3 regions of the Pseudarthrobacter sp. NBSH8 genome follow, and region 2 is predicted to be linked to each of the others. Evidence: riboswitches for the same ligand, from Rfam matches in the RefSeq annotation. Region 2 holds a riboswitch; each other region holds the start of a gene.
What was found. A riboswitch is a leader RNA that binds a small molecule or an ion and turns the genes downstream of it on or off. The one in region 2 is predicted to bind cyclic di-AMP.

Region 1 (9,734 bases), 130 kb from region 2:
GGCAGCCAAACTTTCGAACGGTCCTGGCCGTCCGGGCCTGGGCGGATTCAACGGCCGGACAGACCCGCTCGACGCCCGCGGGCAGAGCGTGGGAACGCTGAATGCACGGATTCTGGACAGCCAGATCCCCAGCGGCGGCTTCCTGAACTCGGACACAACACGCCTGGCGCTCGACGCGGAAGACAAGCAAACCCTAATGGCGCTGACCCGGAACGGCTTTCCTGTGGACCGTTCGCTGTCCCACGGGGATTACCGGATTGTGGCCGTGGAAACCGGCTACGGCGATGTCCTGGTCACGGGACTTCCGCTCGCTGCCAAGGAGAGCACGCTGGCGTCGCTGGTCTGGACTTTTGTGTTCGTTTCCCTTGGCGGCCTGGCGCTGATCGGGCTGGCAGGAACCGTGCTCATCCGGCGCACCATGAAGCCGTTGGAGCAGCTTTCCGAGGTGGCAACCCGGGTGGCCCGGCTCCCGCTGGACGCGGGCGAGGTGGCACTCGCGGTGCGCGTCCCGGCGTCGAACTCCAACCCCGGAACCGAAGTGGGCAGCGTAGGGCACGCCCTCAACCTGATGCTGGACAACGTGGCCAGTGCCCTCGAGGCGCGGCAGCGGAGCGAGACCAAAGTGCGGCAGTTCGTTGCAGACGCGTCCCACGAACTGCGCACGCCGCTTACCGCCATCCGCGGATACACGGAGCTGATGCGGATGACCGAGGACTTCACACCGGACGGTCGGAAGTCCCTGGCCCGTGTCCAGAGCCAGTCCGAGCGCATGACCACCCTGGTGGAGGACCTGCTCCTGCTGGCCCGTCTCGATGAGGGACAGCCCCTTAAGCTCAGCGAAGTTGATCTCACTCAACTCGTGATCGAAACCGTCAGTGACGAGAAAGTCATAGCTCCGGACCACCGCTGGCGCCTTGAACTGCCTGACGAACCGCTCGCCGTCACCGGTGATGCTTCCCAACTGCGTCAGGTGCTGGTCAACCTGCTCTCCAATGCGCGCAAGCACACGCCACCCGGAACCACAGTGGTCACCGCTGTCACGAAGTCTGACGATGGCGCCGCGGTGGTGACGGTAACGGACGACGGCGGCGGCATCCCTGCGGAGTTCGTGGACCACGTTTTCTCCCGGTTTGCCCGCGCAGACGCGGCCCGCAAGGCCACGGCACCGGCCTCGGGCGCCGGGGCGTCGGAGGGCACCAGCGGCCTGGGCCTGTCCATTGTCCAGTCCATCATGGAGGCCCACGGCGGGAGCGTGGCAGTGACATCGCGGGCCGGGCGGACAGAGTTCGCCCTACACTTTCCTGCCGGTGCCGCGGCCCGCGCAGCCGAATCCCGAATGCCGCAAGGCGACACGCCATCGTCGTGACTCCTGTTACCAAAATGAGACTTAAGCGTCCAGCTCCTGTACCGTAGAAAAGGTGCGGATCCCGATTGGGCCGCATATCCGGATGACGCCAAGCTCTGCCGCTTCCCGGATTCCGTTTTCAGAGGCAGAGGCGGGGGACCCACCGTCCCGGGCACCAAGAGCCCTTTGGGGTTAAGTCAACACGTGATTGTGCCGTGTGGCCGGATGCCCTCATCCGAACCCGACAGCTAACTCCGCAGGTGTGAGAGGCGATCCATCATGTCTGAATTCAAGGTAGAAACACGCCCGCAGGGCGACCCAAAGTCCGGCAGCCACCGCAAGCAGACCCGCGTCGGTGCAGCTATGTCCCCACTGTCCAAGGCGGCCCGGATTCCCTCCGTGGGCCAGCGCGTCGCCGTGTTTGCGACGGCCTGCGCCCTCCTGGTCGGCGTCAGCGCCGCAGCACACGCTTCCGAATCCGCGTCGCTTGCAGCCAGCGCGGACCAGTCCGCCGAAGAAGCCAGCGCCCAGTCGACGCTGAGCTTCGAAGCAGCCCAGATCCAGACCCCGGCCGAGCCGGAAGCTGCACCGGCCGAGATCAACGTAGCGCCCCAGGCTGCCGAACCCGCACCCGCCCCGGCACCGGCTCCCGAGCCTGTCCCGGCACCTGTTGTGGCCGTCAACGACCCCGCAGGAGCCCAAGCCTACGCCGCCGGACAACTGGCGACCTACGGCTGGTCCGCTGACCAGATGCAGTGCCTGCAGACGCTGTGGACCAAGGAATCCGACTGGACCACCACGGCCACCAACGCCAGCAGCGGCGCATACGGCATCGTCCAGTCGTTGCCCGCTGAGAAGATGGCGAGCGCCGGCGGGGACTACCTCACCAACTACCGCACGCAGATCAACTGGGGCCTGAACTACATCCAGGAGCGCTACCAGTCACCGTGCGGCGCCCTGAATTTCCACCTGTCGCACAACTGGTACTAGGCCGACTCGAGTCCCCCCGGGCCGGCGTTAAAGGCAGGCGTCAAAGCCGGAAAGAAATGATCTGCCGGCCCGCAGCGTCCGGTTCCACGGAGACTGTCACTGCACGGTAGTCCGGGATGTGGAGCACTCCTGCCGGCAATTCGCCCGTGTTGGGGCCCACGGCCACAGTCCGGATCCCCGCAGCAACACCGGCCGCGATTCCGGCGGGTGCATCCTCGAACACAAGGGCATCCGCCGGCTGCACGCCCAGCAGCCCGGCTGCCTTCACATACCCTTCCGGGTGCGGCTTGCCCCGTGTGACCAGTTCCGCCGTCACGACCGTGGCTGGCATGGCGAGTCCCGCGGCGTCCATGCGGATGTCTGCAAGGGTCCTGTCCGCTGAGGTCACCAGTGCCACGGCCTCGGCCGGGAGGCTTCGAAGCAACTCGGCAGCCCCAGGCAACGCGACGATACCGGAAGTCCGCACCCTTTCCATGGCGCCGAGTTCGGCAGTGAGCGCCACAACGTCGGCTCCGGCCGGTGCGAACCGGCGCATCGTATCCGCGGCCTGGATGCCGTGCGAAGTGCGCAGGATTTCGGCGATGTCCAGACCGTACCGGGCTGCGAATTCTCCCCATACCTCTTCTACCACTGCCGTGGAGTCCACCAGCGTGCCGTCCATATCGAAAAGGACGGCACGACAGGTCAGCGTTCGCGTGGCGGCAGGTGTTCGTGTGGCGGCAGGTGTGGGGATGTTCATGCTGCCTATTTTGCCTTACACGCCACGGGCTTAGGCGTCACGGCCCGGGATGTAAGCCGGCAATGCCGTACAGGCGGTCGCCGGCGTCGCCGAGCCCCGGAACAATGTAGGACTTCTCGTCGAGCCGTTCGTCGATGGACGCCAGCACGATAGTAACGTTCGCTTCGGCAAGCTCCTCTTCGAGCTTGGCCAGGCCTTCCGGCGCGGCCAGGAGGCAGATGCACGTGACGTCTGAGGCGCCACGCTTAAACAGGAACTTGATGGCTTCGCGCAGGGTTCCGCCGGTGGCAAGCATGGGATCCAGCACAAAGATCTGCCGGTCCGTCAGGTCTTCCGGGAGCCGCTCCGCGTAGGTGATGATGTCCAGAGTTTCCTCGTCGCGGGCCATGCCCAGGAAACCCACCTCAGCGGTGGGGACCAGTTTGGTCATGCCCTCGAGCATGCCGAGCCCGGCGCGCAGGATGGGAACCACCAGCGGCGTGGGCTTGGTGAAAGCGGTGCCCACGGTGGTGCTGACGGGCGTCTCAATTGTGACCGGCTGGGTGCGGACCTCGCGGGTGGCTTCGTAGGCCAGGAGGGTCACCAGCTCTTCCGTCAGCTGCCGGAAGACCGGCGACGGAGTGTTCTTGTCCCGCAGGACGGTGAGCTTATGGGCGACCAGCGGGTGGTCCACAACGAGAGTGCGCATGCGTCAAAACTATCACCCACGCGGGCAGCCTCCGGCCGGGAATCAGCTCGACGGATCATCCCGCAGGACGGGGTGTTCGAACGTCGGTGCCGGGCCCGCGTGCTCGCGTTTCCGCAGCACGTGGAACAGCCGGTGCGCCAGGATCACGATGCCCACCCAGGCAAGGCCCAGGAACCAGCCGGCCATCACATCCGTCAGCCAGTGGTGGCCCAGAAACACCCTGCTCAGGCCCATGGCGATGATGAAAATCACCCCGGCGCTGATGGCCGTGATGCGCGCCCACAGCATTTCGAACTGGAGGCACATGACGTACAGCACGACACCGATCACCACCGTCGTGTTGAGGGTGTGGCCGCTGGGAAAGGACGGTGAAGTCTCGTAAGGCGGGACCGCTTCGGAGTGGTCCGGGCGGGTACGGCCAACCAGGCGCTTGCCCACCGTGGTTGCCACTGTGGAGACAGCCGCGGCCCCGCCCACCAGGATGATCGGCCGCCAGGTCCGGCTCAGGAACGTCAGCCAGCCGGTCAGTAAGCTGGCCAGGATGGGCATGCCGATGCCCCCGCCGATGTTAGTAAAAGCGGTTACCCCGGCATCCAGTGCCGGGTTCCGCAGGCTCTGCGACAGCTCCAGCGCGGGCAGGTCCAACGAGGTCAATCCTGCGTCATCCACTACGTTGTCGTAGACCTCAGCACCCAGCAGTGCCAAGATGACCACCAGCACACCACCCACCAGCATGGTGAGCCACAAGGCGGCATACGGCTTGAACCATTGGCCTACACGGCCCCTGAATGTATCGCCGTCCACGAGTTCCTCCTGGCGTCGGTGGGTGTCAAGGATGGATATCTCTCGAAACTATCATTGAGCCATGGCCGCTGTAGGAAAGAACCACCTCGAATGGATGGGTCTTGCCCTCGACGAAGCCCGGCGCGCCCTGGCCACTGATGACGTGCCCATCGGCGCAGTGGTGATAGGGCCCGACGGCGCCGTGCTGGGTTCCGGACGGAACCAGCGGGAAGAGTTGGGAGACCCCACCGCCCACGCCGAGGTGATGGCCATCCGCCAGGCTGCGGGCAGGTTGCGTGCCTTGTCCAAGCTCGACGGCGGCACCGGGGATGGCTGGCGGCTGGCGGACTGCACACTGGTGGTGACCCTGGAACCGTGCGCCATGTGCGCCGGCGCGGTGGTGCTGGCCAGGATTCCTCGCGTGGTTTTCGGCGCCTGGGATGAGAAGGCCGGAGCGGCGGGCTCGGTGTTCGACGTCCTCCGCGAGCGCCGGCTCAACCACTGGGTTGAGGTGTACGGCGGCGTCCGGGAAAAGGAGTGCGGAGCGGTCCTCAGGGACTTTTTCGCAGCGCACCGCAGCAGGCTGTAGGGCGTCGGGGTGCCGCCCGGGTGGGCGGAAAACGTCCCGGCCGGTTGCACCTCTCTCACCCGACCTGCACGCGGCTCAGCCGGCGGCATCCAGGGCGTCGATCCTGTCCTGGCGCGAGGCCGGCGAGTCCAGGCTGAACGAGCGGAAGTCGCCCAGTTCGTCCCGGATCCAGGCCTCTACCTCGGCGATGCGCCGGGATACTGCGGGTGTGGCCCCGTCAAAGAGCCAATAGGCAATCCGTGATTTCCCGGGATCGTATTGCCACAGTCCGATGATCCGGCCGCGGTCGAAGATGGGGTGGTCCGGCAGATCAGCCTGCAACGCCAACGTGGACCCCAGGACCTGCTTTCCTTTGTCCTGCTCGGCAAAGAGATCCCCCGAGTTCCTGCGGAGCAGTACCAACGAGTCAGTGCCGGCCAGCAGCTGAATCTGTTCCTCGGCCGGCGCCTCGAACGACGCAAGCCGTCCGACGTCGTCGGGCAGCACCCACAGCACCTCGCCGTTGGCGGTGGGAATCTCCACCGCGCCGGTGGCGGCCAACGCCGCCTTGGTGTGTGCCAGGGTGAACCCGGTAAACCATTGCGACTGCTTGACCGTGGCACCGCCAGTCCAGCCGAGGTAGCGCTGCAACAGGAGGCTGCGCGCGGCGTCGCCGTCCATGGCGGTGCGCGGCAGACCCCACAGTGTGTAGCCGTAGCGCTGCTGATCCAGCCGTCCGTTGGCGGGTATGCGCCGGATCCGGCCCTCCGCTTGGAGGAGGCCCAGTGCCGTTGGCAACGTGGTGGCGGCGCCTTTCTTCTTGCCCTCCTCGCCGAGGTTCCGGACCGAATCGCCCAGCAGGTCCTTGAGCTGTTTGGGGTCCAGTGGGTTGCCAGCCTCGGCCAGGGCGTGGAGGATTTCCTCCTCCAGGAGCGTGATCTCGCCGCGCTCAACGCCCATTCTTGCCAGCACACGGAACGGCGCCACGGCGGCGTCCCGGCCGATCTGGAGGCCCCACGCGAAGTCATCCCGTCCCAGCACATAGGTGCAGCCTCGGGCGGTGGGCAGCTCATGGATTTTCAGCGACAGGACGTCGGCATCCGCCTGCGCGCGGCTGGTGCCGGCGCGGGCAAAGAGCGTGAGGTAGGGATTGGCTCCGCCGACGGAACGGGCCCAGCCGGCCCTGCCAAACACGTCGGCGGCGTCCGCGCCCAGCAGTGTGCCATCGAGGCCCTGCTTGTGCCAGGCCCATGCCCTGAGGAGCTCTGGAGTGAGCACCTGCGGATCCGGTGCATCGTGGCCTATTGCCGGTGGGATCACTGCCGGTGGGATCAAGACGGTGGCGGAGCTCGGGAGCGTGGTCATGGCTTATTGTCCACCGGCCGTGCCCGTGGCGACAGGCTTCCCTTCGGCAGCCACTACTTCAGCAGATCCACCGAGGATTTCCAGGACGTTCCGGGCCGTGGAGTCCCAGCCGGGCAGCTGTTCCCGTGCAGCGAGGGCCGCCGCACGCCAGGCGGCGCGGAGAGATTCGTCCATCAGCCACTGCCGGATCACGGAACCGAGCACGTCCGCACGGTGGTCTTCGCGTCCGCTGTCTACTGTTTCGACGAGTCCGACGGCGGCACCTGGCACCGCATATGTCCTGCCACCACGTTCGCCACTCAGCCCGCCACCACGCCCGCCCTCCGGTTTTCCCGCAAGTCTGCCGGTGATTCTCCCGGCGAGTCCCAACGCGTCCACGGCACCGGTTCCCTCCCGCACAATGACAGGGATGCCGTGGGCCAGCGATTCCGTCACCACAAGTCCAAAGGCTTCAGCCCGGGACACAAGAAGGCTCAGGTCCGTCTGGTTCCACTCGTCCGCCAGGGCCGTCCCGGCGAGCTGGCCGGTCACACGCACCCTGCCTTCCATTCCAGAGGAGGCAATGGCTGCCCGGACCTGTGCCGCATAGGCGGGGTCGGCGTCGTCCGTTCCTATCAGGGACGCTGTCCAGGCGAGGTCCTGGAGCCTGGCCAGCGCCGCCACGGTCAGCAGCTGGTCCTTGTTGGGCAGCAGCGCTGCCACCGCAACGATGTGCGGCGGGGCCGAACCCGGCGCCACCGGTGCGGGGTCCGTCCCGGGCAGGGCAACCCGGCTGGCTGGGAGCCCGTGCTTTTCCGACGCCGAGGCCGCGGCGGACGAACTCGTGCAGATCACTCCGGCAGCCGCCCGGAGCGCGCGCCCTTCGCTGTCGGGGTGGCTGGGCGAGGGCATGTGCTGCAGGACCCAGGCGTGTTGTCCGGCAGCCGCGGCGTACTCCAGTTCGTCGGGGGCGCCGCACGCAACCAGCCCGTCCACGAGGGTGACCGTTTCCGGAGTGACGTCCGTCTGCCGTGAGTCCACCTTTGGGTCCCAGGCGCCCAGCAGGCCGCCCAGCCGCCGCCGTTCCCTGGCGCTGGCCTCCGGCCAGCAACCCTCCACCGCCAGAGTCTCCACAGAAACGCCCAGCGTTCTCAGGCCTTGGGTGAGCCGCGCGTTGTAGACATTGCCGCCGGAGTTGTGGCGGATGTTGGCGGGGACCAAGAACCTGACGAGCATGGGATCAGGCGGACAGGTCGTATACGTAGGTTGCCCAGGCCTCCGGATTTTCGCGCAAGGTGACGTCGATTCCCGCGAGCCCGCGGCCCTCGTCATCATCCTTGAGCCTGGCTGCGACGGCGTGGGCGATGTACTCGGCAAGTGCCTCGGTGGTGCTGAGCCTGTCCACGAAGTCCGGATGTTCGTCCAGGTTTTTGTAGTTGAGGCCGGACAGCACGTCCTCGATTATGCCGCCCGCAGCCCCGATGTCCAGGACGATCGAGTCCTGGTTCAGCGCACGACGGCGGAACGTCACCTCCGCCACGAACGTCGCCCCGTGGAGGGCCTGGGCCGGGCCGAATACCTCCCGCGGGAGACTGTGGGCGATCATAAAGTGGCGTCGGACGGTCAGGCTGAACACTGGCTACTTCCTGTCTTTGGGGTTGGCTTCCGCGAGGCTGTCGTGCCCGGGGTTGTACGCTCCAAGGCTGTCAGCGTTGGGGTATTCGATTACATGGCACAGGGCTTGGAGGGTACCGTCGGCCAGGTTCTGGACTACTGCCGGGAGGTCCGTGAAGAGAGAGACGCCGGTGAGGAAAACATCGAAGACCGGGTCTTTGAGGAGCTCAACAGCCAGTTCCAGGCGCTCGGCCGTGGTCCGGCGGTGGCGCCGCGCACGGGCAACCACTCCCACCTGGCTGGCCCGGATGGAGAGCCTACGTGCATGAAAGTCCTCACCCAGCGGCAGCGTGACCTTGCGGTTGGCGTACCAGGACATCTCGATGATCTCCCCCTCATAGCCGGCCAGCTGCAGGCTGCGTTCGAGGCCTTCCTGGGACGCAGAGCAGTGGAATACAATGTCGCAGTCCGATTTGGCATCATCGGGGTGGGCGAACCCCACGCCAAGCTTGTCCGCCAGGTGCCTACGTTCCGGGTCAAGGTCCACCAGTTGGAGGCGTGCCAGCGGGAACGTGCGCAGGAGCGTGGCCACCATGCCGCCCACCAGACCGGCACCGACGACAGCGATCCTGTCCCCCAGCCTCGGTCCGGCTTCCCAGAGGGCATTGACGGCGGTTTCCACGGTGCCTGTGAGGACGGCCCGGCGGGCCGGGACGCCGTCGGGAATCCTGGTGAGGGCGTCTGTGGAAATGACGTAGCGGTCCTGATGTGGGTTGAGGCAGAAGACCTTCTGGCCCGCCCAGTCTTCGGGCCCCTCCTCCACAATGCCCACCGAAAGATACCCGAACTTCACGGGCGACGGGAAGGTGCCCTCTTGGTGCGGCGCGCGCATCTCCTCGGCCACGCGTGGTGGGACGGAGCCGGTGTGGACCACAATTTCCGTGCCCTTGCTGATGCCTGAATACAGCGTGCGGACCAAAGCTTCGCCGGGCCCGGGGGCGTGCAGAGCCTCGTTCCGGAGCTCGCCCCGTTTCGGCCCCGTAGTCCAGTACGCGGTTGCTTGTGCCTCTTTGCCTGAGTTAGTCATCTTGCTTATGAATCTAGTCCGCGGGGGCTCTCCGCGACACCCACTCCGTGCGAGATGACACTTGGAGCCTTGAAATCGGGGCCGTAGCTGTCCGTTCGCACTGTTGATGGGAGGCAGTCCTGTACTGCCCGCTCAGCCTTGCCCAGCCCTAACCCTGCCGGCGAGTTAGCCCTGCCACGGCCCTAACCCTGCATTCTCTTTGGGGTTGGTGGTCAGACGTTGCTGCGGGCAGTGAGGGAGAAGTCCCAGTTCGGTAGGGGTCTTCGGGCAGCGGACCGTCGGGAAGAGCCTCCGCGAACAGGGAGTGGTCGGGCGGTTCATTGTCGGGCAGCTGAAGGTCAGCACCATGAAGTTCGGGAAAGGGAACGCCCCCACGGGTTGGCCCGGAATTTCGTCTTCGGGCACTCCTCAATCTGCACGGGGCGCCAGCGCTGACCATTTTCCCGACTGTTGTTGTGGCCAGTGTGGTGGTTCCCAGTCGGGTTGTTCGCTGGTGTAGTGCCGTCCGGTGGGTGATGTCCAGCCGGGCGGGATATTTTTGGTGGCGCCAGTGGGTGTCCAGGTTGTGGTGTGGCG
Region 2 (9,734 bases):
TGCACCAAAGCCAGTTCCTGGAGCGAGGCCAGGATGCGTTCCAGCGCCGCCACCGTGGATCCTGCAATGAGTTTCCGGACGCCCGCCGCAGATGCGCTGTGTTCGGTGTCCGTGTTGGTGCACAGATGCAGGGTTTCCAGCACCTGCATCTGCGGCCTGTTCAGCCGTTCGAGCGCACGCTGGACGCTGACCCGCGCGCTTGCCCGGGCGGCCAGGGCTGAAAAGTCAGGAACCGCGGGGGACATAAGGTCCGGCCGCGCTGCGAAGAGCGCCCGCAACGAGTCATCGCTGCGTGCTTCCAGTTCTTTGCTGAGCGCGCGGATAAGGGACATCAGTCCAACGTTACCGCCCGCTGGACTTTCCTGCCCTGCGCCGGCCGGCCACGCTGTCCAGCACCAGGAAAAGCATCAGCAGGAACGCCACAGGCAACCCGTACAAGGCGGCGGCGGTGACCCAGGCCGGAGCAGCGGAGCCTGCGAAGGCCAGCGCCATGACTGCGCCCACCGCCACGAGGGAAAGCATGGCAACAACCGCTGCGCAGATCATCAGTGGGCGCCGGTATCGCGAGGGTGTCATGCAGGTAACGCTAACAGCCGGGTGACCGGTGGTGGCGCCACAGGCGGCCGTGAGCCGCGGGCCCGCAGCCGCGGCAGGCGGCGGGAGGATGCGTGCGTGAAAGCAGGATTCCGGGTCCCGGCAGGATAACCTTGAGGAACAGACCAACACGGTCCGTTGCTGTCATACCCTGAACCCGCACATCAGTGCGGATGCGGTGACTGCCGGCCGTGTCAGAAGACGTCAGAACGAAGAAGGTTGATTACGTGCCTACCGGCAAGGTCAAGTGGTATGACAAGGAAAAAGGTTTCGGATTCCTCGCAGGCGAGGACGGCCAGGAAGTCTTCCTGCCCAAATCATCGCTGCCCGAAGGCATTACGGAGCTGAAGGCAGGCACACGCGTTGAGTTCGGCGTTGCCGACGGCCGCAAGGGTGCGCAGGCCCTGGGCCTGCGCGTCCTGGACAAAACGCCGTCCATCGCCAAGGCCAAGCGGCCCAGCGCCCGGGACCTCGCGCCGCTCGTCCAGGACCTGGTCAGCGTGCTGGACAACCTTTCTGGAACCCTGTCCGCGGGCAAGTACCCGGAAGGCAACAAGGGCAAGGCCATCGCGGCTGCCCTGCGTAAGGTTGCCGACGAGCTGGACGTTTAGGTCTTGGCCATGAACGCGGAAGCTGAACTGCCGGACACCACGGCACCGGAGACGGTGGGCGCCAAAGCCGAGGCCAAGCGCCGTACCGGCGTGCCCGTGTGGCGGACCGGCAAGCCGGACGCCTTCCTCGCTGCTGCCGTTGGCGAGGCGCGGACCGCCATCGAAGGCATCACGGCGGCGTCGGACATCGGTGCGCACCTGGCTGCCAGAAGTGAGGGCGACCGCCTGGTCACCCACCTCTTCGAATCAAAAATGGCCGGCTACGACGGCTGGCAGTGGTATGCGGTCCTGACCAGGAACTCCCGCTCCAAGGTGGTCACGGTCAGCGAGCTTGGCCTCCTGCCGTCGGAGGATTCCATCCTTTCCCCGGAGTGGGTGCCGTGGGCAGAGCGCGTCCGTCCCGAGGATGCGCAGGCGGCAGAGGAAGAGGAACCGCGCGCTGCTGTTGCTGTCGCTTCGGAGCCGGACACTTCGCAGGCCGACGCTTCGCCGGCCGAGGCTTCACAGGCCGACGCAACCGGGTCCAAGGACGAAGACGCCGAGGACGACGAACCCGCCGGCGAGGCTGACTAGGCAGTTGAGAATGCGCGGGGTTGAGAACCGTGAAGGCCGGCACTGATGTCCACCTTCAAATCCCTGCACATCCTCAACTACCGGATCTGGTTCATCGGCGCACTGGTTTCCAACATCGGAACCTGGATGCAGCGGACGGCCCAGGACTGGCTGGTGTTTGACCACCTCACCGAGCACGACGCCGGAGCCATGGGCATCACCATGGCGCTGCAGCTGGGACCACAGCTGTTCCTGGCGCCCATCGCCGGCCTCGTGGCTGACCGGTACAGCCGCCGGCAGCTGCTGATCATGACGCAGTCAATGATGGCGCTCCTGAGCGCCGGCCTGGGCATCCTGGTGGTGCTCGGCGCCGGCCAGCTGTGGCACGTCTACGGCTTTGCCCTGCTGCTGGGCATGGTGTCCGCGCTCGATGCCCCGGTCCGCCAGACCTTCGTTTCTGAACTAGTGCGGGACGACTACCTGCCCAACGCCGTGGCCCTGAACAGCGCCTCCTTCAATGTCGCCCGCATGATCGGACCCGCCGTGGCCGGCGTGCTCACCGTGGCTGTAGGTCCTGGCTGGGTGTTCCTGATCAATACCGCCACGTTCCTGGCCATGCTCCTAAGCCTGTGGAAAATCCCCTCCGCGTCGCTGCGCCGGCTTCCCCGGGCGGCCCCGGGCAAGGGCCGCATCAGGGAAGGGCTGCGCTACGTCCGGTTCCGGCCGGACATTCTGGTGGTCCTCGTAGCCGTGTTCATCGTGGGCACACTCGGGCTTAACTTCGTACTGTTCATCGCCGCGATGGTGGGCACGGAGTTCGGGCTGGACGCCAGCGCCTTCGGGCTTATGAATTCCATCATGGCCATCGGGTCCGTGGCGGGCGCGCTGCTCTCCGCCGGCCGCGGCAAACCCCGCCTTCGGATGATCTTCGGCGCGGCGGCTGCCTTTGGCGTGTCGTCGGGGCTGGCGGCGCTCGCCCCGAACTACTTCTGGTTCGGCGTCGCGCTGGTGCCGGTGGGCCTGTCCGCGATCACCATGATGACCAGCGCCAACGGCTACGTCCAGACCACCACCGATCCCGTCATGCGGGGCAGGGTCATGGCCCTGTACATGGCCATCTTTATGGGCGGCACACCCATAGGCGCCCCGCTGGTGGGATGGGTGGCCAACGTCGCTGGCCCCCGGTGGTCCCTTTCCGTGGCGGCCGCGTCCGGGATCATCGCCGCCGTGATCGGAATGCTCTGGATCATCCGCGCCCAGCAGCTCCGGATCACCTTCAACCGGCGCGCCCGCGGCCTGCGGTACTTCGGCGTCGTCTCGCATCTGGGCATCCAACAACCGGGGGACAACACAAACGGCGCCGCCAGGGACGAAAACCCGGACGACGCCGTTGGACGCTGACAGCTGGCCTCACCGCGCGAGAGCGCTACTTGCGCAGCTCGCCCACCACGTAATCAATGCTTGCCAGCAGCGCAGTGACATCAGCCGGCTCGATGGCCACAAACGTCGCGATCCGGAGCTGGTTGCGGCCCAGCTTGCGGTACGGCTCGGTGTCCATGATCCCGTTGGCGCGCAGCACCTTGGCGATCGCGGCGGCGTCGATCGAGTCGTCGAAGTCGATGGTGGCGATGACGTTGGAACGGTCTTCCGCCTTGGCCACAAACGGCGTGGCGTACTCGGAGGCCGCGGCCCAGGAGTAGATCCGGCCGGCGGAGTCAGCGGTGCGGGCTGACGCGAAGTCCAGGCCGCCGCTGGCGTTGAGCCACTGCACCTGCGCGTCGAGGGTTACCAGGGTGGTGAGCGACGGCGTGTTGTAGGTCTGGTTCAGCTTGGAGTTGTCGATGGCGGTCTGGAGGTCCAGGAAATCCGGGATCCAGCGGCCGCTGGCCTTGATCCGGGCGGCGCGTTCCAGCGCGGCGGGGGAGAAGAGGCCCAGCCACAGGCCGCCGTCGGACGCGAAGTTCTTCTGCGGGGCGAAGTAGTAGACATCGGCCTCGGAGACGTCCACGTCCAGGCCGCCGGCTGCAGAGGTGGCGTCCACCAGGACCAGGGAACCGGAATCGGCGCCTGCAACGCGCTTGACCGGAGCCGCGACGCCGGTGGAGGTTTCGTTCTGTGGCCAGGCGTAGACATCCACGCCTGCTTCGGCGGCCGATACCGGGCGAGTGCCCGGCTCGGACGTGATGATGGAGGAGGCGTCCAGGAACGGGGCCTTGTTGGTGGCCGAGGCGAACTTGGAGCCGAACTCGCCGAAGGACAGGTGCTGGGCCTTCTTGTCCACCAGGCCGAAGCTGGCGACGTCCCAGAATGCGGTAGAGCCGCCGACACCGAGGACCACTTCGTAGCCTTCGGGGGCACGGAAGAACTGGCTGAGGCCTTCGCGGACGGAGCCTACGAGGTTCTTGACGGGAGCCTGGCGGTGGGAGGTGCCCAGGATGGTCTTGGACGCCGCTGAGAGCGCCTCGAGCTGCTCCGGCCTGACCTTGGACGGTCCTGCGCCGAACCGTCCGTCCTTTGGCAGGAGGTCGGCAGGAATAGTGATGCTGGTTTCGCTCACGGGGGCTCCAATTTCGGCATGGACGTCGCTCACGTCCGGACGGTGGGGTGGCCGGTAGTCGGCAGTGACTGCATTAAGGACCTCCTTTATTCTGCCTGAACCCCTCGATTGGGCGGGAACCGGCACCGTCATAGTCCGGCCAATGAGACCATCGGGCCCCGTCCGGGGATTATCCGGACAAGTTCAAAATAGGCTAAGCTTTTTACCGGACCTCGCCGCTGCTGGACGCGATACGGTGGGACAACGCAACGTACTGCGCTCGAGGAGCTGAGCTGGATGACGGATCTGATCGATACTACGGAGATGTATCTTCGGACCATTTTGGAGCTTGAAGAAGAGAACATCGTTGCCCTTCGCGCGCGCATCGCCGAACGGCTGCGGCATTCCGGCCCCACGGTGTCCCAAACCATCGGCCGGATGGAACGCGACGGACTGGTGGTGGTCTCCGGAGACCGCCACCTGGAACTGACCGAGGCCGGGCGGAAGCGCGCCACGGAAGTGATGCGCAAGCACAGGCTGGCGGAACGGCTCCTGGCGGATGTGATTGGCCTGGACTGGGCCTACGTTCACGATGAGGCGTGCCGCTGGGAGCACGTAATGAGTGAACGCGTTGAGCAGCGCATCTACGAATTGCTCAACCACCCCACCGATTCTCCCTACGGCAATCCCATCCCCGGGCTGGCGGCCCTGGGCGGGCCGGCGTCGGCACTGCCTGATGCCGGAGTGATTAATCTCCTGGATGCGATGCAGGGCTACGGGCCGGCGTCGAACGTAACGGTCAGCCGGTTGGCCGAGCCCATTCAGGTGGAGCCTGAGCTGCTGGTCCAGCTGGACGAAGGCGGAATCAGGCCCGGCGCCTCGGTGTCCCTGGAGCGCGTGGGGGAGTACATTTCCGTGCGGGTTCCGGGCATAGAAGGGGCGCTCGAGCTGCCCCCGGAAGTGGCATCGCACGTCTTCGTTTCCGTCCGCTGACGGGACGGCGGCCTCCTCGCGTTGGGGCCGCGCTATAGCGCAGTGACGCCAGGTTCCGCAAATATAACGGAATTGTTACTGCCCAAGTTAATCGCCTATAGTTGGAACTCAGCGTCGATACAAAAGCGTTACCTGATCCGGAGCCGAGCTCTGCCAGCGGATCAGGTGCACGAATCACCAACTGGCAGAGGCGGGGGAACCACAACCGGTAGTCGCAAGACTGCCTTGGGGTGAAGTCCGTCAGCAGCAAGCCTCTTCCAGCGAAGGATCCTCACGGGATATCTCTGCGCCAAGTGCTTGTTATGGCGGACCGGGTCTTTGAACTCTCTGACCCGAATCCGACAGCTAACTTCGCAGGCTATCCAGAGAGGAACATTCTTGACCACGCAATACTCCAGGGGCCGCCGTCGCGCGGTGGGTCCCGCTTCGGCGCCCAGAGTGGCCGAGGATTTCACTGCGGAGAGGCCCCGCGATCCACAGCGGGAAGCACGACGCCGCCGGGGACCCTTCCGGCAGATGACGGATTTCGCCGCTGCCAGTGGCCTTGGCCAGAAGGCCGGCATCGCCTTGGCAGCAACAGGCCTGGCTCTCACCGTGACGGTTCCCGTGACCGGCCCCGTGATGGCAACTCCGGCACCCGGCCAGGCCGCGTCTGCCGTTTCCGCTGCTCCGCAGCCTGAAGTCACTGCCGAAGCCGCCGCCCAAATTGATTTCAGCCGCTCGTCCGTGGTTACCCAAGGTGATCCCGACGGCAAACTGAAGCAGCTGCTGAGCGCCCAGTCCGCGGGATCCATCACCCGCGCCGCCTCTGCCGGAAGCCTCGGCTCGCCGCTGGCCCAGCTGGCTACAGTCTCTCCCTTCGGATTCCGGGTCAGCCCCATCACCGGCGGCTCCGGCGACTTCCACCGTGGCCAGGACTTCGCCGCGCAGTGCGGAACCTCTGTCCTGGCTGCTGCCAGCGGCACCGTGACCTTCGCTGGCTGGCACCAGTACGGCGGCGGCAACCGCGTGGTGGTGGATCACGGCAATGGCCTTGAAACCACGTACAACCACCTCTCCTCCGCCAGCGTCAAGGTGGGCCAGACGGTCAGTCGCGGCGATGTGGTTGCCCTCAGCGGCACCACGGGCGCGTCCACGGGCTGCCACCTCCACTTCGAGGTCCAGGTCAACGGCGAAGTCGTTGACCCCAGCGGCTGGCTCTGAACCAAATGATGGCAAACTCTCGAATCGCCGCGACGTGCCGTGACCTGAATGTGACATTGGCGCGGAACTCCTGTAACGTTTAAAGCGCGTCAACTTTTCCGAAGTTGACGTTCTTGAGTGGATTGCCTAGCTCTGCCACCGCTCAAGGTCCGTTCGCATGACATCGTCTGGCAGGGGCGGGGGAACCAATTTTGGTCTTCGATTCTGAAGGCCTTGGGGTTAAGTCGCAAAGCTTCCACTGTGAAGCAGAGCGGCCGGGTGACTCCCATCCGAATCCGACAGCTCACCTCGCAGGCATTGGGAGAGGCTACCTTCGTGTCTTCACGCCATAATTCTGCGCGCCACCGCGCACAACCGGTTCGCACCAACCCCTTGGGCCCCGTGTCCAAGGCAGTCAGTGCCAACGCCGGGACCGTAGGTCGCCAGGCTGCTGTTATCGCAGCTGCATCAGGTCTGATCCTGAGCATGGGGCTTCCGGCCAACGCCGCGGATACCACCGCCGGTGTTTCCGCCTCTACCGAGTCCGGTTCCGCGCAGACGGCACTTGCCGTAACTGCGGCGCCCACGGCTACCGTTTCCTTCGAGCGCCCCGTGATCAAGACCACGCCGGCACCGAAGGTTGAAACGGTCCGTGCGCAGTCCACGGCCTCCGAAACCGGGGCTCAGGGTGCTGTGGCAACCGAGGCCGCGGCCTCCAAGCTCGCTGACGCCTCCAAGCTCGCTGACACTGTCTCCTCAGCCGCCGCTTCGGGTCTGGCAGCACTTGCCTACACCGGTATCGGCCGCCCCTACGTCTGGGGCGGCACCACTCCCAATGGCTGGGACTGCTCAGGCTTCACGCAGTGGGTCTACGCCCAGGCCGGCATCAGCATTCCCCGCACCAATGCCTGGACAGCCATGCGGCCCACCGCCACACCGGCTCCCGGTGACCTGGTTATGCAGAATGGCGGCGCCCACGTTGGCATTTACGTCGGCAACGGCATGATGATCAGCGCACTTAACCCGTCACAGGGCACCCTGCTCCACTCCGTGGCATCCACGGGCTCCTCCGCGTTCTTCACGCTGGCCCCGTAGTTCCTGCCATCCAGCAGTTCCTGCAGCCCTGTGCTGACGGGATCGATTCTTCGCTGGAAACTTTTCGCTAAATCCCCGTTCGGGGCGTGCCGGCGTACCCCCAAGATGCCGGCGCGTCCAAAGCCCTTGGTCTGCCCACGCGGTCCTGAGGAAAACGAAAGAGAGAAATTAATGACTACACGTGCAACTGCTGCACGGCACCGCGCCGAGGTCACCAAGACCAACTCGCTGGCTGTCATTGCCAAGGCTGTCGGCGACAACGCCGGCGGCATGGGCCGCCAGGCCGCGGTTATCGCTGCTGCTTCCGGCCTTGTCCTGACCAGTGGTATCGCTGCGAACGCGGCAGACTCCGGAGTCCAGCGTGAAGCTGCTTCCGCTTCGAACCTTGAGGTTGGGGTTTCCGCGCCGGCCATCATTTCGGCCGCCTCCACCATTGCCATCTCGTACGAGAAGCCTGCCGTGACCACCACTCCGGCTCCTGTTGAGGCTCCGGCGCCCGTTGTCGAAGCTCCGGCTCCGGCTCCGGCTCCGGCCAAGGCCGCGGCAACCGTAAAGGTAGCGTCGGCAGCTCCGGCTGCTCCCACGGCTCCGGTCGCTGCCAGCGGCAAGGGTGCTGGCATCCTGTCCGCCGCTTACGCACAGCTCGGCGTCAGCCAGGACTGCACCATGCTGGTGACCAACGCCCTGGCCGCCGTGGGTATCAACTACCACGGCTGGCCCGCCGGCTACCTTTCCCTGGGTAAGACCGTGAGTGCCGCCGAGGCTCAGCCCGGCGACCTGCTCTACTACGCCGACGGCGGCGCGGGCGTTGCCCACATTGCCGTCTACGCCGGCAACGGCCAGGCCGTTCACGGCGGCTACAACGGAAACCAGACTGTTGTGTTCAGCGCCAACGTTGGTTCAGGACCGGTTTACATCCGCGTGTCCTAGCACCGAAGTCGATCTTCAAAGGACCTCTGCCTCACGGCTGGGGTCCTTTGTTGTTGTAGGGCCGCCGCAGCGACCCGGACGCGTGTCCCGGTCCGACACGTGACTGCTGCTACGGCCGAAATTAGTTGATCCCGGGATTCTTTGTTTACTCTTGTGGTGTCGATCCATAGCCCGGATATGCCGGGGGCAGCCGGCCCTCGTGCCCCTGACGGGTGCGGCCACGAAGAGGTACGTGCATGCGCACTCTCGTTCTGAATGCTGGATATGAACCGCTGGCGGTGGTCACCTTCCGCCGGGCGCTGGTGCTTGTGCTCACGGGCAAGGCCAGTGTTATTGCCGAAGGCGATGACCCTGTAGTGGGACCGCAGGAGATCCTGGGCCGCCCGTCCGTGATTCTCCTGAACCGCTACATCCGCCCCAGATACAACCAGGGCACCCCGGTCAGCCGCCGCGGGGTGCTGCGGCGGGACGGTCACCGGTGCGCGTATTGCGGCAAAGGTGCCCACACTATCGACCATGTGCAGCCCAAATCACGTGGCGGCGCCGACTCCTGGGAGAACCTGGTGGCCGCGTGCCTCCGGTGCAACAACACCAAGGGCGACCACACGCCGGCTGAAATGGGCTGGAAGCTCAGGTTTGTTCCGGAACCGCCGCATGGCACCATCTGGCAGATCAAAGAACTTGAGAAGCCGACGCCGGCCTGGGACCCGTTCCTGCTGCCGGAACGGGCCGCCTGAACTCTGGCCTCTAGTTCCAGCTCCGCACAGTATTCCAGCCCGCACAGTTAGGCTGGGAGGGTGGACACTGACCCCCTCGACTTCGATGCTGTCATCCTCGCCGGCGGCCGTTCGTCGCGGCTCGGTGGCGTGCCCAAGCAGAGCCTGACGTACGACGGCGACTCCCTGTTGAACCGCTCCGTGGCCGCTGCCGGGGGAGCCCGGGCCGCCGTCGTGGTTGGGCCGGCCACCGCGGAAATGCTTGGCTGGGAAGTGCCGGCCGGGTTTCTGCGCTGCCGCGAGGAGCCGCCGTTTAGCGGGCCTGCGGCTGCGATTGCGGCCGGGCTGGCGGCCCTGGCCGCTGCGGGCGGCAGCCGCCCCGCGCTGACGCTGGTGCTGGCCTGCGACATGCCCAACGTGGGGCAGGCGGTGGCTGCGCTGAAGGCTGCGTTGCGTTCACGAGGACCGGGCGCAGGACCTGCCGGAGGTAAGCAGGCGGGCCTGGAACCGGACGGCGTGGTGGCC
Region 3 (9,734 bases), 840 kb from region 2:
GGAACCTGTTGCCACACCAGCGGGGCAATTTTGTTGATCAGAACGCCCACGCTGTCGACATTGGGGCCGTAGTTCAGACTGCCGACAAAACAGGCCACGGGACTGCCTGCTGTGGAGGCCCGACGCGTCGACCGTTCGGCGCCGTTGGGGATACTCCTGGCGGGCCGCGCGAGATGCTCGGACCATGAGACGGCATCCTGGGCTCCCACGGTGAGGAGCCGCGCACGCGGCGGCAGCCTCCGCTCGGACCGCACGGCAAGGAATTCCCTGAAGCGGTATGCGGGCCACAGCGCGTGGGCAACGGATGTCTCCATCGCGGCACGGATGGACCATGGATCCACCGTCTGCAGGACCAGGGGCCCGGTTACGGAGTGGGCGAGAAACAGGGCATGCGGACCGTGGATCAGGGTGGCTTCGTGGGCAGCTGAAAGTTTAGCCGCGGTGGTGTGCGCTTTGGCGGTTGAGCGTTGGTGCTTTCCGAAGCCAGTGAGGCCGCCGAGTGACAGTATGGCGGCCCAGCCGCGTCGACGGGTGGGCATCACGTGAACGGTGTTGCAGCGAGTGCGAATTTCGGCCGGCACATCCACCGGCCCCGCGAAGGTTAGGAGCGTCACAGCTATGTCCGCGGGCAGGTTCCGCAAGACCTCGAATGGGATCATGGAACTGCCGTCCCCCAGCATGGGGTCGCGGTTGGGCACGCTTTCTGTGATGTACAGAAGCTTCATTGCAAGAGTTTACGTTGCGGGTGCGGTGTTCTGCCTGAATGGCGGCAACAACTGCGGCTTTACACAAAATTAAAGAAAGCGAACGACGGCAGGATCCCCCCGCCGTCGTCCGCTCACATGATGGCGGTACTACTTCCAGGCGCGCACGTAATCAACCTGGACCTGTGACGCGGCACCATAGGCAGCTGGGGAGCTGCCTGAGGCGCCGACGTTGAGGATGATGTACTGCGGTGCACCGCCGTCGTCGGTGGCGTAGGACTTCACCTTCACGCCGTCGAAGTAGACGTCAGCCGAGTTGGCGGTCCGGTGCAGCCCGAAGGTGTGGAAGTCGTTGCCCCAGTTGCCGGGAACCGTGCCCTGGTTGTGGGCTCCCGTCGTCGAGTGGTAATTGACGGTCATCTTTCCGCTCAAAACCTCTGCGATGTCGTTCTCACCGTTGGTAGGCCATTTCTGACCATTGGTCCAGAATGCGGGCCAGTTGTAGAGGTTTGTGCCGTCGCCGGGAAACTTGATCCGGGCCTCGACGTAACCTGTCGTGAATTCGTAGCCAGTGGTGGCCCCGCCCTTGGGGTTGGTTGAAACCAGCGCACCCGAGGTGGACGAATTGAGGGAGAGGACAAGGTTGCCGCCGCCGACGGAAACGTTGCTGGGGCTGGTGGTGACCTTGTTCATGGTGCCGCAGGTGGGGGAGAACCAGCAGTTGGACCATTTGGCCGTGTCCAGGGCCGTGCCGTTGAATTCGTCGGCAAAAGCCATCGTCCATGCGCCGGGGACACCTACAGGCATGGCGCCGGTTGTCCCGGTTGATGCAAGGAGTGCAGGGGCAGGGGCCGGTTCTGGTGCAGCCGTTGTCGTCGCTACCGGGGCGGGTGCGGGAGCAACCGCAGGCTCTTCAGGCGCAGGCGCAGGCGCCGTGGTCGGATCGGGGGAGGGGTCCGTGGCCGGCAGCGGTGCCGGAACAGCGTTGGTGTCGCGCGTGACCTGTCCCGGAGCCTGGTCACGCTTGGACGTGTCCGCGACGCGGTTCAATTCGGCACTCTGCGGTGCCTGGTCGGAGACCTGGCCGAGGGATACGACTCCCAGCAGGGCGGCAAGAGCGGCCGCGGTCAGCGACATGTTGCGCTTGGACTTGGCACGGACCGCGGACTTCTTCAGCACAGACCGTCGCTGGGTGGGCGACGCGGCTTCGTCAGAATATGGGCGCGCGTGAGTGCGCGGCTGATCATTGGATGCAGACATAAGTGATTGCCTCTCAACGCCTGCGGAGTTAGCTGTCGGGTTCGGATGAGGCCATCCGGCCGCGTAAAGCGGCTCCACCCCTAGGGTCGGCTTAATGCCGTGCCCGGACACTCTGGGTCCCCCGCCTCTGCCTAAGTATGTTGTGGATTCCGGGCAGCGGCAGAGCTTGGCGTCTGCCCGGTTTTGGGCCTGGAAGGTCGGCCCACCTGATCGACCGTACACGACAGGATTCGATTAATCACAATCGGGTAACGGAACTCTCAGTTGCGGTGCGTCCCCTTGCGCCCGGCGGCAGTTGCCGTGTGCTAGCGCTGTTCGATGGGGTGGGCCGGGACGCCGACCCACGTTTCGCCATCGGGCACGTTGCTCAGAACGGCGGCACCCATACCAACCGTGGCGTAGGCCCCCACCGAAGTCCGTTCACGGACGCTGCAGTTCAGCCCGAGGTAGGCCGCCCGACCAATCCGGACTCCCCCGCCCAGCGACACGCCGGCGGCGAACGTCGCGAAGTCAGCCACGTCGTCGTCGTGCGTAAAAGTCACGGAAGGCATTGCCACAACATGGGTTCCGATCGTGACGGAGGCCGTCAGGGACACGTTCTTCAGGAGAATGCTGCCGCGGCCGATCCGGCAGCCCTCCGGGCACTCCACGGTGGGATCGATCGCAGTGGCGTAGCGGGCATCGCGCAGGCCCAGGGCGGCCAAGCGTTCCACTACGGCTTCCCGGGACTTTCCGGACGCCAGGCACACCAGCACCAGCGCATGGGTGAACTTGGGGGCATCGTCAATGGTTCCCAGCACCGGCGCGCCGTCCACAGTGACGCCGGCCATTTCCCTGTTGTCGTCGAGCAGCCCGACCACGTCGTACTGACCGCTGGCACGGACCATGGTCAGAACTTCCCGGGCCAGCCCGCTGGCGGCGACCAGAACCAGTTCGCTCACCGGGGCATCCCGGCAGCGACCCGGACGCTGTTCATGACCCGGTTCAGGCTCACGTTGTCCAGACTGTGGAAAATAGGGAGTACCAGCGTCCGGTCGGTCAGCCGTTCCGTGTTCTGGAGCCCTGCGTTGCCCGTTCCGCGCCAGCGATAGGCAGGCTGTCGGTGCGCCGCCATGGTGCCGCGGCGCGCTGATATGCCGCCCTCGGCCAGGCGGGCCAGGAGCCCTTCACGGTCCGTCGCGAAACTGGGTAGGACTTCGAGCCAGAATGACTGGAAGTTGGTGGTCCCGTATGGTGGATCGGCCACAAACCGGAGTCCGGATAGGCCGGAGAGGCCTGCCTCATACCTCGCGGCGATTTCCCGGCGGCGAGCCACTATCCCGGCCAATCTCCCCAGCTGCACGATGCCGATGGCGGCCTGCAGATCCGTCATCTGGTAGTCGAAGCCGACTTCGACATACACCTCCGGCGCAGTCGGGCGGGCCCTGCCACGGTCCGCCGACGGCACGCTCAGGGAGTGGCCGCGCAGGCTCCTGGCCCGGGCCGCCCAGTCTGCCCGGTGGGTTGTCAGCATGCCACCCTCGCCCGTGGTCACCAGGTTGTCCCGGTGGAACGACCACACGGCAATGTCCGCCCCCGTGCCCACGGGCCTGCCCTTGTATTCTGAGCCAACAGCCGAGCCAGCGTCTTCGATCACGATGATTTCGTGGCGATCGCACAACTCGCTGACGGGGTCCAAGTCAACCGGCATGCCACCCTGGTCCACCACGATCACGGCCCGCGTGTCAAGGGTCAGTGCGGCCCGGAGCGCAGGTGCGGTCACGGTGCCGGTGGCCGGATCCACGTCGCAGAACACGGGCCGGGCCCCGACATATGTCACCGCATTCGCGGCGGCGATGAAGGCCAGCGATGGAACAACCACGTCGTCCCCGGGGCCGATACCGGCCACCACCAGGGCCAGGTGCAGCGCGGTGGTGCTGCTGGAGGTCGCCACCGCGTGGCGCACCTCCTGGACGGCGCTGAACTTCGTCTCGAATGCCTGGACCTTCGGCCCCTGGGTCAGCATGCCGGAGGCGAGGACCTCCGCCACGGCGCGGGCTTCGTCCTCGCCGAGCCAGGGTTCCATGACGTTGATGCGGGCCAGGACGGTTTCAGCCGTCATCTGGCACCGGCCTTCGCGGCGGCCGTTCTCATGTCCGAGTCCTTCCCACATTCGCCCCGGGGAGTGCGCAGTTCGTACTGCAAAATTAGTCTGCCGGGTGCCGTTCCGGTGCGGAAAGCCGGCTGCCGTGTGGGCATCGGCCCGGAACAATGCGGGAACTGCGGGTACCTGCAGGGCGTTTGTGCCCGGTTGGAGGGCTAAAGGATGGAAAGGATTAGTGGTTCCTTGGCCTGTGTGGCTTCCATGCCGGCAGCGAGGGCCGTCAGCTGCGCGCGTGATTCCACTCCGAGCTTCCGGTAGATCGCGGTGAGGCGCACTTCTACGGTCCGGACGGAGACATACAGGGTGGCCGCGATTTCCTTGTTCCTCATCCCGCGGGCCACCATTTGGGCCAATACGCGTTCGTGGTCTGCAAGCATCAGGATCGCGGGGCTGACGAGCGCACCTGCTGATGCCACTCGTTCGTCAAGCAGCAGCGAGTCGACGTGCTGGGCCCAGGCGCGGGCACCAGCTTCGTCGAACATCACTTTCGCTCGGAGCAGCAGGTCCCGGGCGCTCCGGAGGCGGCCTAAGGTGCCAAGCCGTTCGGCGTAGCACAGCACGGTCCGGGCGCGTTCCAGCAGTGATTCCTGCGGGTTCCTGCCAGCGAGTGCGTCACTGAAAAGCTGCAGTGACTGTTCACCGTCCGCCAGCATGGCCCGGCTCCGGGCAACAGCCGTCATGAGCCACGGGGAACGCAGGCCAACTGCCTGGCTCTCCAGATGCCACAGTGCTTGGGCGGCTTCCCTGTGCCGGCCAAGCCTGACCAGGACTTCCACCAAATCGGCCGCGCACCGGAGCAGTGTTGGGTTGCTGAAGGCCTGGCCTATTTCCGCTGCCCGGGACAGCTGCGCGAACGCCTCGGCGAGGTTGCCGCGCATGAGGGCAAAATGGCCCTGGCACGCGGCCAGCTGCGCCGTGACCGCGGGATGGCTCTCCGCGCCTGAGAAGTGCTGGGATTCTGTTGTGTAGGCGCGGGCAAGTTCCTCGTCTCCGATCGCGTTGGCCCGCCAGATCCGGAAGACGTGCCGCATTCCCCGGTGATATTTGGTTTCCGGTTGCGCGAGCTCAAGATCCTCGATCAGTCTCACCGCTTTCCGGACGTTGCCGGCACGGATTTCGTTGTCCACCGCGAGAAAGTCTGCGGTTTCGCGACAGTTGACTGTGTTTGCCTCCAGGAAGTTCCGCACCCGGGCGAAGGCCTCCTGGGCGGCAATGTGGTGTTCGGAGTAGCTCAGCGCGCGACCCTGCACCAGAAGGACGGCAACTGTTTCGTTCCCGCCGTCGGGCCTGCGGCTCTGCTCCGGCTTCCCGCTGATCACGTCGATGAGTTGCATGGCGCTCTCGGCCATGGCTAGGCCATCGGGGGAGGCGTGGTCCTCGAACTCGCTGGCGCACCGCAGCAGGCTGGTGGCGTCCGCGGGCTCCCAACGGTCCGCGTAATACAGTGCGCCGGCCACGAGCAGGCGGTTTGCGAAGGCCGGATCATGCTGGCCGAGCTCCTTCACCAGCCGGATCACCATGCTGGAGCGCACGGCTCCACCCTGCATGAACTGGATTTCGAAGGCGAGGCCGGTAAGGCGAAGGATCAGGGCTGGGTTCCGTGTCACGCGTTGCGCCCAGTCCAGGTAGCGCTTGGCGTAAACGAATTCTCCTCGGTTCAGCAGCAGTTCGGCTACGGTGGTGAGTCTCGCGGCCGTCTCCGCTTCCCACGGGTTGATGGTCAGTGCCCGTTCGATGTATTCGATGGCAAACGGCACCTCGCCGCTCCGGATCAGGTCAACGGCAAAGCGGAGCAGCCCAAACGGGGTCTGCCGCTCCAGGGCAGTAAAACTCAGGTGCCAGCGGTGGGCGTATGGATCTGCGGGTTCCGCTGCTTCCGCCATGGAACGGTGGCCGGCGGTCCGCATTGCAGGCATCATTGCCGCATAGACGTAGCCCCGAAGCAACTGGTCCCGGATCCGCAGATGCGGCCCGGACCTGCTCACCATGCCATTTGCTAGCAGTTCGTCGATTCCGCCCCACAGCGGGTTGTAGGCCCCTTCCAAGGTGGCGATGTCACTGCGGCAGGATAGGGAAAGCAGGTTCAGAACCTGCCTCGCGACCGGCGAAAGCCCCCCCACGATGGCGGCGAACTCCGCTTCGAAACTACCCTTGCCGGGCAGTGGTACGGGCAGTGCGTATTTTCCCTCAGCCGCGCGTTCCAGCAACAACCTGAAAAGCTCGACGGCGGCGAGCGGGTTTCCCTTGGTGGCCGCAGCGACTGTGTGGACCGCCGCCGTCGCGGTCTGTCGCGAGGGGATGGCCTCCAGCATCAGGACCGTGTCGTTGTAGCTCAACGGCCCCAGTTGGAGGGCCGGAAGGGATGCGAACGGGCTGTCCGGCGATTCTTCGCGCGCGCTGGTGAACAGGACAATGTCTGTGCCGGACAGGCGGCGGGCCAGGAATCCGATCACAGCCTGGCTGCTGGGGTCCAGTTGGTCTGCGTCGTCAATGACAATGATGGTCCGTGAGGATGAGCGCTGGTGAAGTCCGTTCAGCAGCATCGTGGACACGGTGGGAACGCTCATGGCGCCGGTTGAATCCCGCAGCAGTTCGTCCGCGAACCGGCTGAGGACGGGATCATCGATGCCGTTCAACAGTGCGGTGAGGCCGGACAGCGGCCAGTCCGATTCGGACGAGCAGGCTCTCAGAACAACAGTCCGGTAGTCCGACAGGCGCGGAATTTCGGACAGTAACACAGACTTGCCCATGCCGTGCCGGCCCACAATCGTCAGGGCGGACTCGGTGGGCCTGCGGATCACCGAGAGGATCCGGTCCAACTCTTTGGTTCGCCCTATTAACGACATGCGGTCCCCATCTGTTCATCGAAGGAGACCGCTGCTGCTTGCATTTCACATTTGATGAGGTCCGTCCGGTCATTTCGTGACCGTTCGGACCGGACTTTCTGGCCCCGTCATCGCGACCAGCACGGTACCCAGCCGTTGGATAGCAATATAGCTTCAGTCATGCTCCTGCACCAGCGAAGTCCCGGCGCTAAGGTACTCATTTTTGGGCCGCCTCTACTTGGGGAGTTATCCACATACTCGCATCCCGGCTTCCGCGCCCGTCCCAGGACGCTTAGCCTTGTGTCAAGCGCGAATCGCCTATCCGGTCCAAATGCACTAAGATATTGAAGTCTGTGCTGCGCCCTGCCTCCGTTTTGTTGGCCGGGCATCGCACGGCATCGCAAATGAACCTCCTGTTACGGAAATGCCGTAACCGCTTAGCCCAAAGGAGGTGGGTTCACATATGCGTCCTTACGAATTGATGGTAATCATCGACCCCGAGGTCGAAGAGCGTACCGTTGAGCCGTCGCTTCAGAAGTTCCTGAACGTCATCACCAACGATGGTGGAACCATCGAAAAGGTTGACATCTGGGGCCGTCGTCGACTGGCTTACGAGATCAAGAAGAAGTCCGAAGGTATCTACGCCGTGGTGAACTTCACCGCCAAGCCGGACACCGCCAAGGAACTTGACCGCCAGTTGTCTCTTAACGAGACCATCATGCGCACCAAGATCACCCGCCCCGAAGAGCAGAAGGTCGTTGCTGAGTAATTTCAGCTCCAATTTTCATTCTTTACCCCGCAGGATCGAATTCTTCACCCAGGATCGAACAAGGAGGCAGTAGATGGCAGGCGAAACCACTATTACGGTCATCGGTAATCTAACCAATGACCCGGAATTGCGGTTCACACCGTCAGGTTCGGCAGTAGCGAACTTCACCATCGCTTCCACCCCGCGCACCTTTGACCGCCAGTCCAATGAGTGGAAGGACGGGGAAACCCTGTTCCTCCGCGCGGCGGTATGGCGTGAAGCAGCCGAGAACGTTGCCGAGTCCCTCACCAAGGGCATGCGCGTGATTGTTTCCGGCCGTTTGAAGAGCCGTTCCTACGAAACAAAAGAAGGCGAAAAGCGCACCGTTATGGAGCTCGAAGTCGATGAAATCGGCCCGAGCCTGCGTTATGCCAATGCCAAGGTCAACCGCACCCAGCGCTCTGGCGGTGGGGGTGCCGGAAACGGCGCTCAGGGTGGCTTCGGCGGCGGCAACAGCGGCGGTGGCTTCGGAGGCGGCAACTCTGGTGGAAACCAGGGCGGCAACTCCGGTGGAAGCTTCGGTGGTGGCAACCAGCAGGCTGCACAGGAGGATCCCTGGGCAACGCCCGGCGTCTCCAACGCAGGCGGTGGCTGGGGCAACGGCCCCGATTCCGAACCTCCCTTCTAAACCAATCATCTAGGCCCGACGCCGGGACCGCCGAAGGTGCCGCAAGGCACGTGACGTGACTGCCGCCGTCGGACCACCACCATCCCGTGGATCAATATCCACGGGCTCCATAGAATAGGAGCTCCACGATGGCTAAGGCTGAACTCCGTAAGCCCAAACCAAAGTCCAACCCCTTGAAGGCCGCTGACATCACTGTCATCGACTACAAGGACGTAGCATTGCTGCGCAAGTTCATCTCCGACCGCGGAAAGATCCGCGCCCGTCGCGTCACTGGCGTCACGGTGCAGGAACAGCGCAAAATCGCCCAGGCAATCAAGAACGCCCGCGAAGTTGCACTGCTGCCTTACTCCGGCGCTGGCCGCGGTTAGGGAAGGGATTAACTAACATGGCAAAGCTCATTCTGACCCACGAAGTAACCGGTCTCGGTGCTGCTGGCGACGTTGTCGAGGTCAAGGACGGTTACGCACGTAACTACCTGCTGCCCCGCAACTTCGCCCTGACCTGGTCCAAGGGTGGCGAGAAGCAGGTTGAGTCCATCAAGACTGCCCGCGCCGCCCGCGAGCACGCTTCCCTGGAAGACGCTCAGAAGCAGGCCGCTGCACTCTCCGCCAAGCCGGTCAAGCTCGTCGTCAAGGCTGGCGAGACCGGACGCCTGTTCGGCACCGTCAAGCAGGCCGACGTCGCCGACGCTGTTGAGGCCGCTGGCCTTGGCCGCATCGACAAGCGCAAGGTTGAACTGCCGACTCACATCAAGTCGGTTGGTTCCTACCAGGCCAACGTCCGCCTTCACGCTGACGTTGCCGCTGTGATCGAACTCAACGTAGTTGCAGGCAAGTAGCCTTTCCGGCTAGGCAGCCTCAAACTGCACGAGAAACCCCGTTGCCGTCACCGGCAACGGGGTTTTTCTGTGCCTCACGCCGAGGCCAGGTCGTGCGCGGCTCTGCCATGATTCGGTCGTAGCCGCCGAAGCCCACCATCGTCGGACCCCATATGAAGGCTTCCCTCGCAGAGCACGGCTCACGTGTCAGCCAGGCCGCCCGTAGTGATAGCCTGCGGCGGTGAACCAGTATTCATCCCCCGCGCGCCGCCGTCGTCCGTTCACCCAGGTGGACGTATTTACGGACGAACCCTACCGGGGCAATCCGCTCGCGGTGGTTCTTGACGCCGTGGGTCTCAGCACGGAACACATGCAGCGCTTCGCGAACTGGACGAACCTCTCGGAGACCACCTTCCTGCTGCCGCCGACGCATCCCGATGCCGGTTACCGTGTCCGCATCTTCACCGCCCACGAGGAGTTCCCCTTTGCCGGGCATCCCACGCTGGGGTCGGCGCACGCGTGGCTTGAGGCCGGTGGCGTCCCGAAGCG

Region 1: it holds a riboswitch for cyclic di-AMP, as region 2 does, so the genes downstream of both, FYJ92_RS03035 (hypothetical protein) here and FYJ92_RS03610 (C40 family peptidase) in region 2, are expected to answer to the same signal.
Region 3: it holds a riboswitch for cyclic di-AMP, as region 2 does, so the genes downstream of both, FYJ92_RS18600 (family 16 glycosylhydrolase) here and FYJ92_RS03610 (C40 family peptidase) in region 2, are expected to answer to the same signal.

What each region holds. Positions count from the first base shown of each region.
Region 1 covers NZ_CP043178.1:641,693-651,426, reverse strand. The annotation lists gene FYJ92_RS03040 (HAMP domain-containing sensor histidine kinase) at 1-1,366, shown strand, start outside; cyclic di-AMP (ydaO/yuaA leader) riboswitch at 1,443-1,619, shown strand; gene FYJ92_RS03035 (hypothetical protein) at 1,625-2,335, shown strand; gene FYJ92_RS03030 (HAD-IA family hydrolase) at 2,376-3,074, opposite strand; gene upp (uracil phosphoribosyltransferase) at 3,112-3,762, opposite strand; gene FYJ92_RS03020 (phosphatase PAP2 family protein) at 3,805-4,497, opposite strand; gene tadA (tRNA adenosine(34) deaminase TadA) at 4,628-5,134, shown strand; gene FYJ92_RS03010 (DNA glycosylase AlkZ-like family protein) at 5,210-6,478, opposite strand; gene FYJ92_RS03005 (glycosyltransferase) at 6,482-7,693, opposite strand; gene FYJ92_RS03000 (6-carboxytetrahydropterin synthase) at 7,698-8,093, opposite strand; gene FYJ92_RS02995 (zinc-binding alcohol dehydrogenase) at 8,097-9,158, opposite strand; gene FYJ92_RS02990 (HNH endonuclease signature motif containing protein) at 9,567-9,734, opposite strand, start outside.
Region 2 covers NZ_CP043178.1:776,189-785,922, forward strand. The annotation lists gene FYJ92_RS03570 (helicase-associated domain-containing protein) at 1-332, opposite strand, end outside; gene FYJ92_RS03575 (hypothetical protein) at 343-576, opposite strand; gene FYJ92_RS03580 (cold-shock protein) at 822-1,205, shown strand; gene FYJ92_RS03585 (DUF3027 domain-containing protein) at 1,215-1,778, shown strand; gene FYJ92_RS03590 (MFS transporter) at 1,824-3,158, shown strand; gene serC (phosphoserine transaminase) at 3,184-4,314, opposite strand; gene FYJ92_RS03600 (metal-dependent transcriptional regulator) at 4,591-5,286, shown strand; cyclic di-AMP (ydaO/yuaA leader) riboswitch at 5,418-5,661, shown strand; gene FYJ92_RS03605 (M23 family metallopeptidase) at 5,665-6,489, shown strand; cyclic di-AMP (ydaO/yuaA leader) riboswitch at 6,638-6,800, shown strand; gene FYJ92_RS03610 (C40 family peptidase) at 6,871-7,563, shown strand; gene FYJ92_RS03615 (NlpC/P60 family protein) at 7,735-8,493, shown strand; gene FYJ92_RS03620 (HNH endonuclease) at 8,730-9,230, shown strand; gene FYJ92_RS03625 (NTP transferase domain-containing protein) at 9,291-9,734, shown strand, end outside.
Region 3 covers NZ_CP043178.1:3,998,893-4,008,626, reverse strand. The annotation lists gene FYJ92_RS18605 (glycosyltransferase) at 1-725, opposite strand, end outside; gene FYJ92_RS18600 (family 16 glycosylhydrolase) at 855-1,964, opposite strand; cyclic di-AMP (ydaO/yuaA leader) riboswitch at 1,968-2,117, opposite strand; gene FYJ92_RS18595 (NeuD/PglB/VioB family sugar acetyltransferase) at 2,270-2,905, opposite strand; gene FYJ92_RS18590 (DegT/DnrJ/EryC1/StrS aminotransferase family protein) at 2,902-4,065, opposite strand; gene FYJ92_RS18585 (LuxR family transcriptional regulator) at 4,263-6,953, opposite strand; gene rpsF (30S ribosomal protein S6) at 7,396-7,701, shown strand; gene FYJ92_RS18575 (single-stranded DNA-binding protein) at 7,775-8,368, shown strand; gene rpsR (30S ribosomal protein S18) at 8,497-8,736, shown strand; gene rplI (50S ribosomal protein L9) at 8,754-9,206, shown strand; partial or broken gene FYJ92_RS18560 (PhzF family phenazine biosynthesis protein) at 9,427-9,734, shown strand, end outside.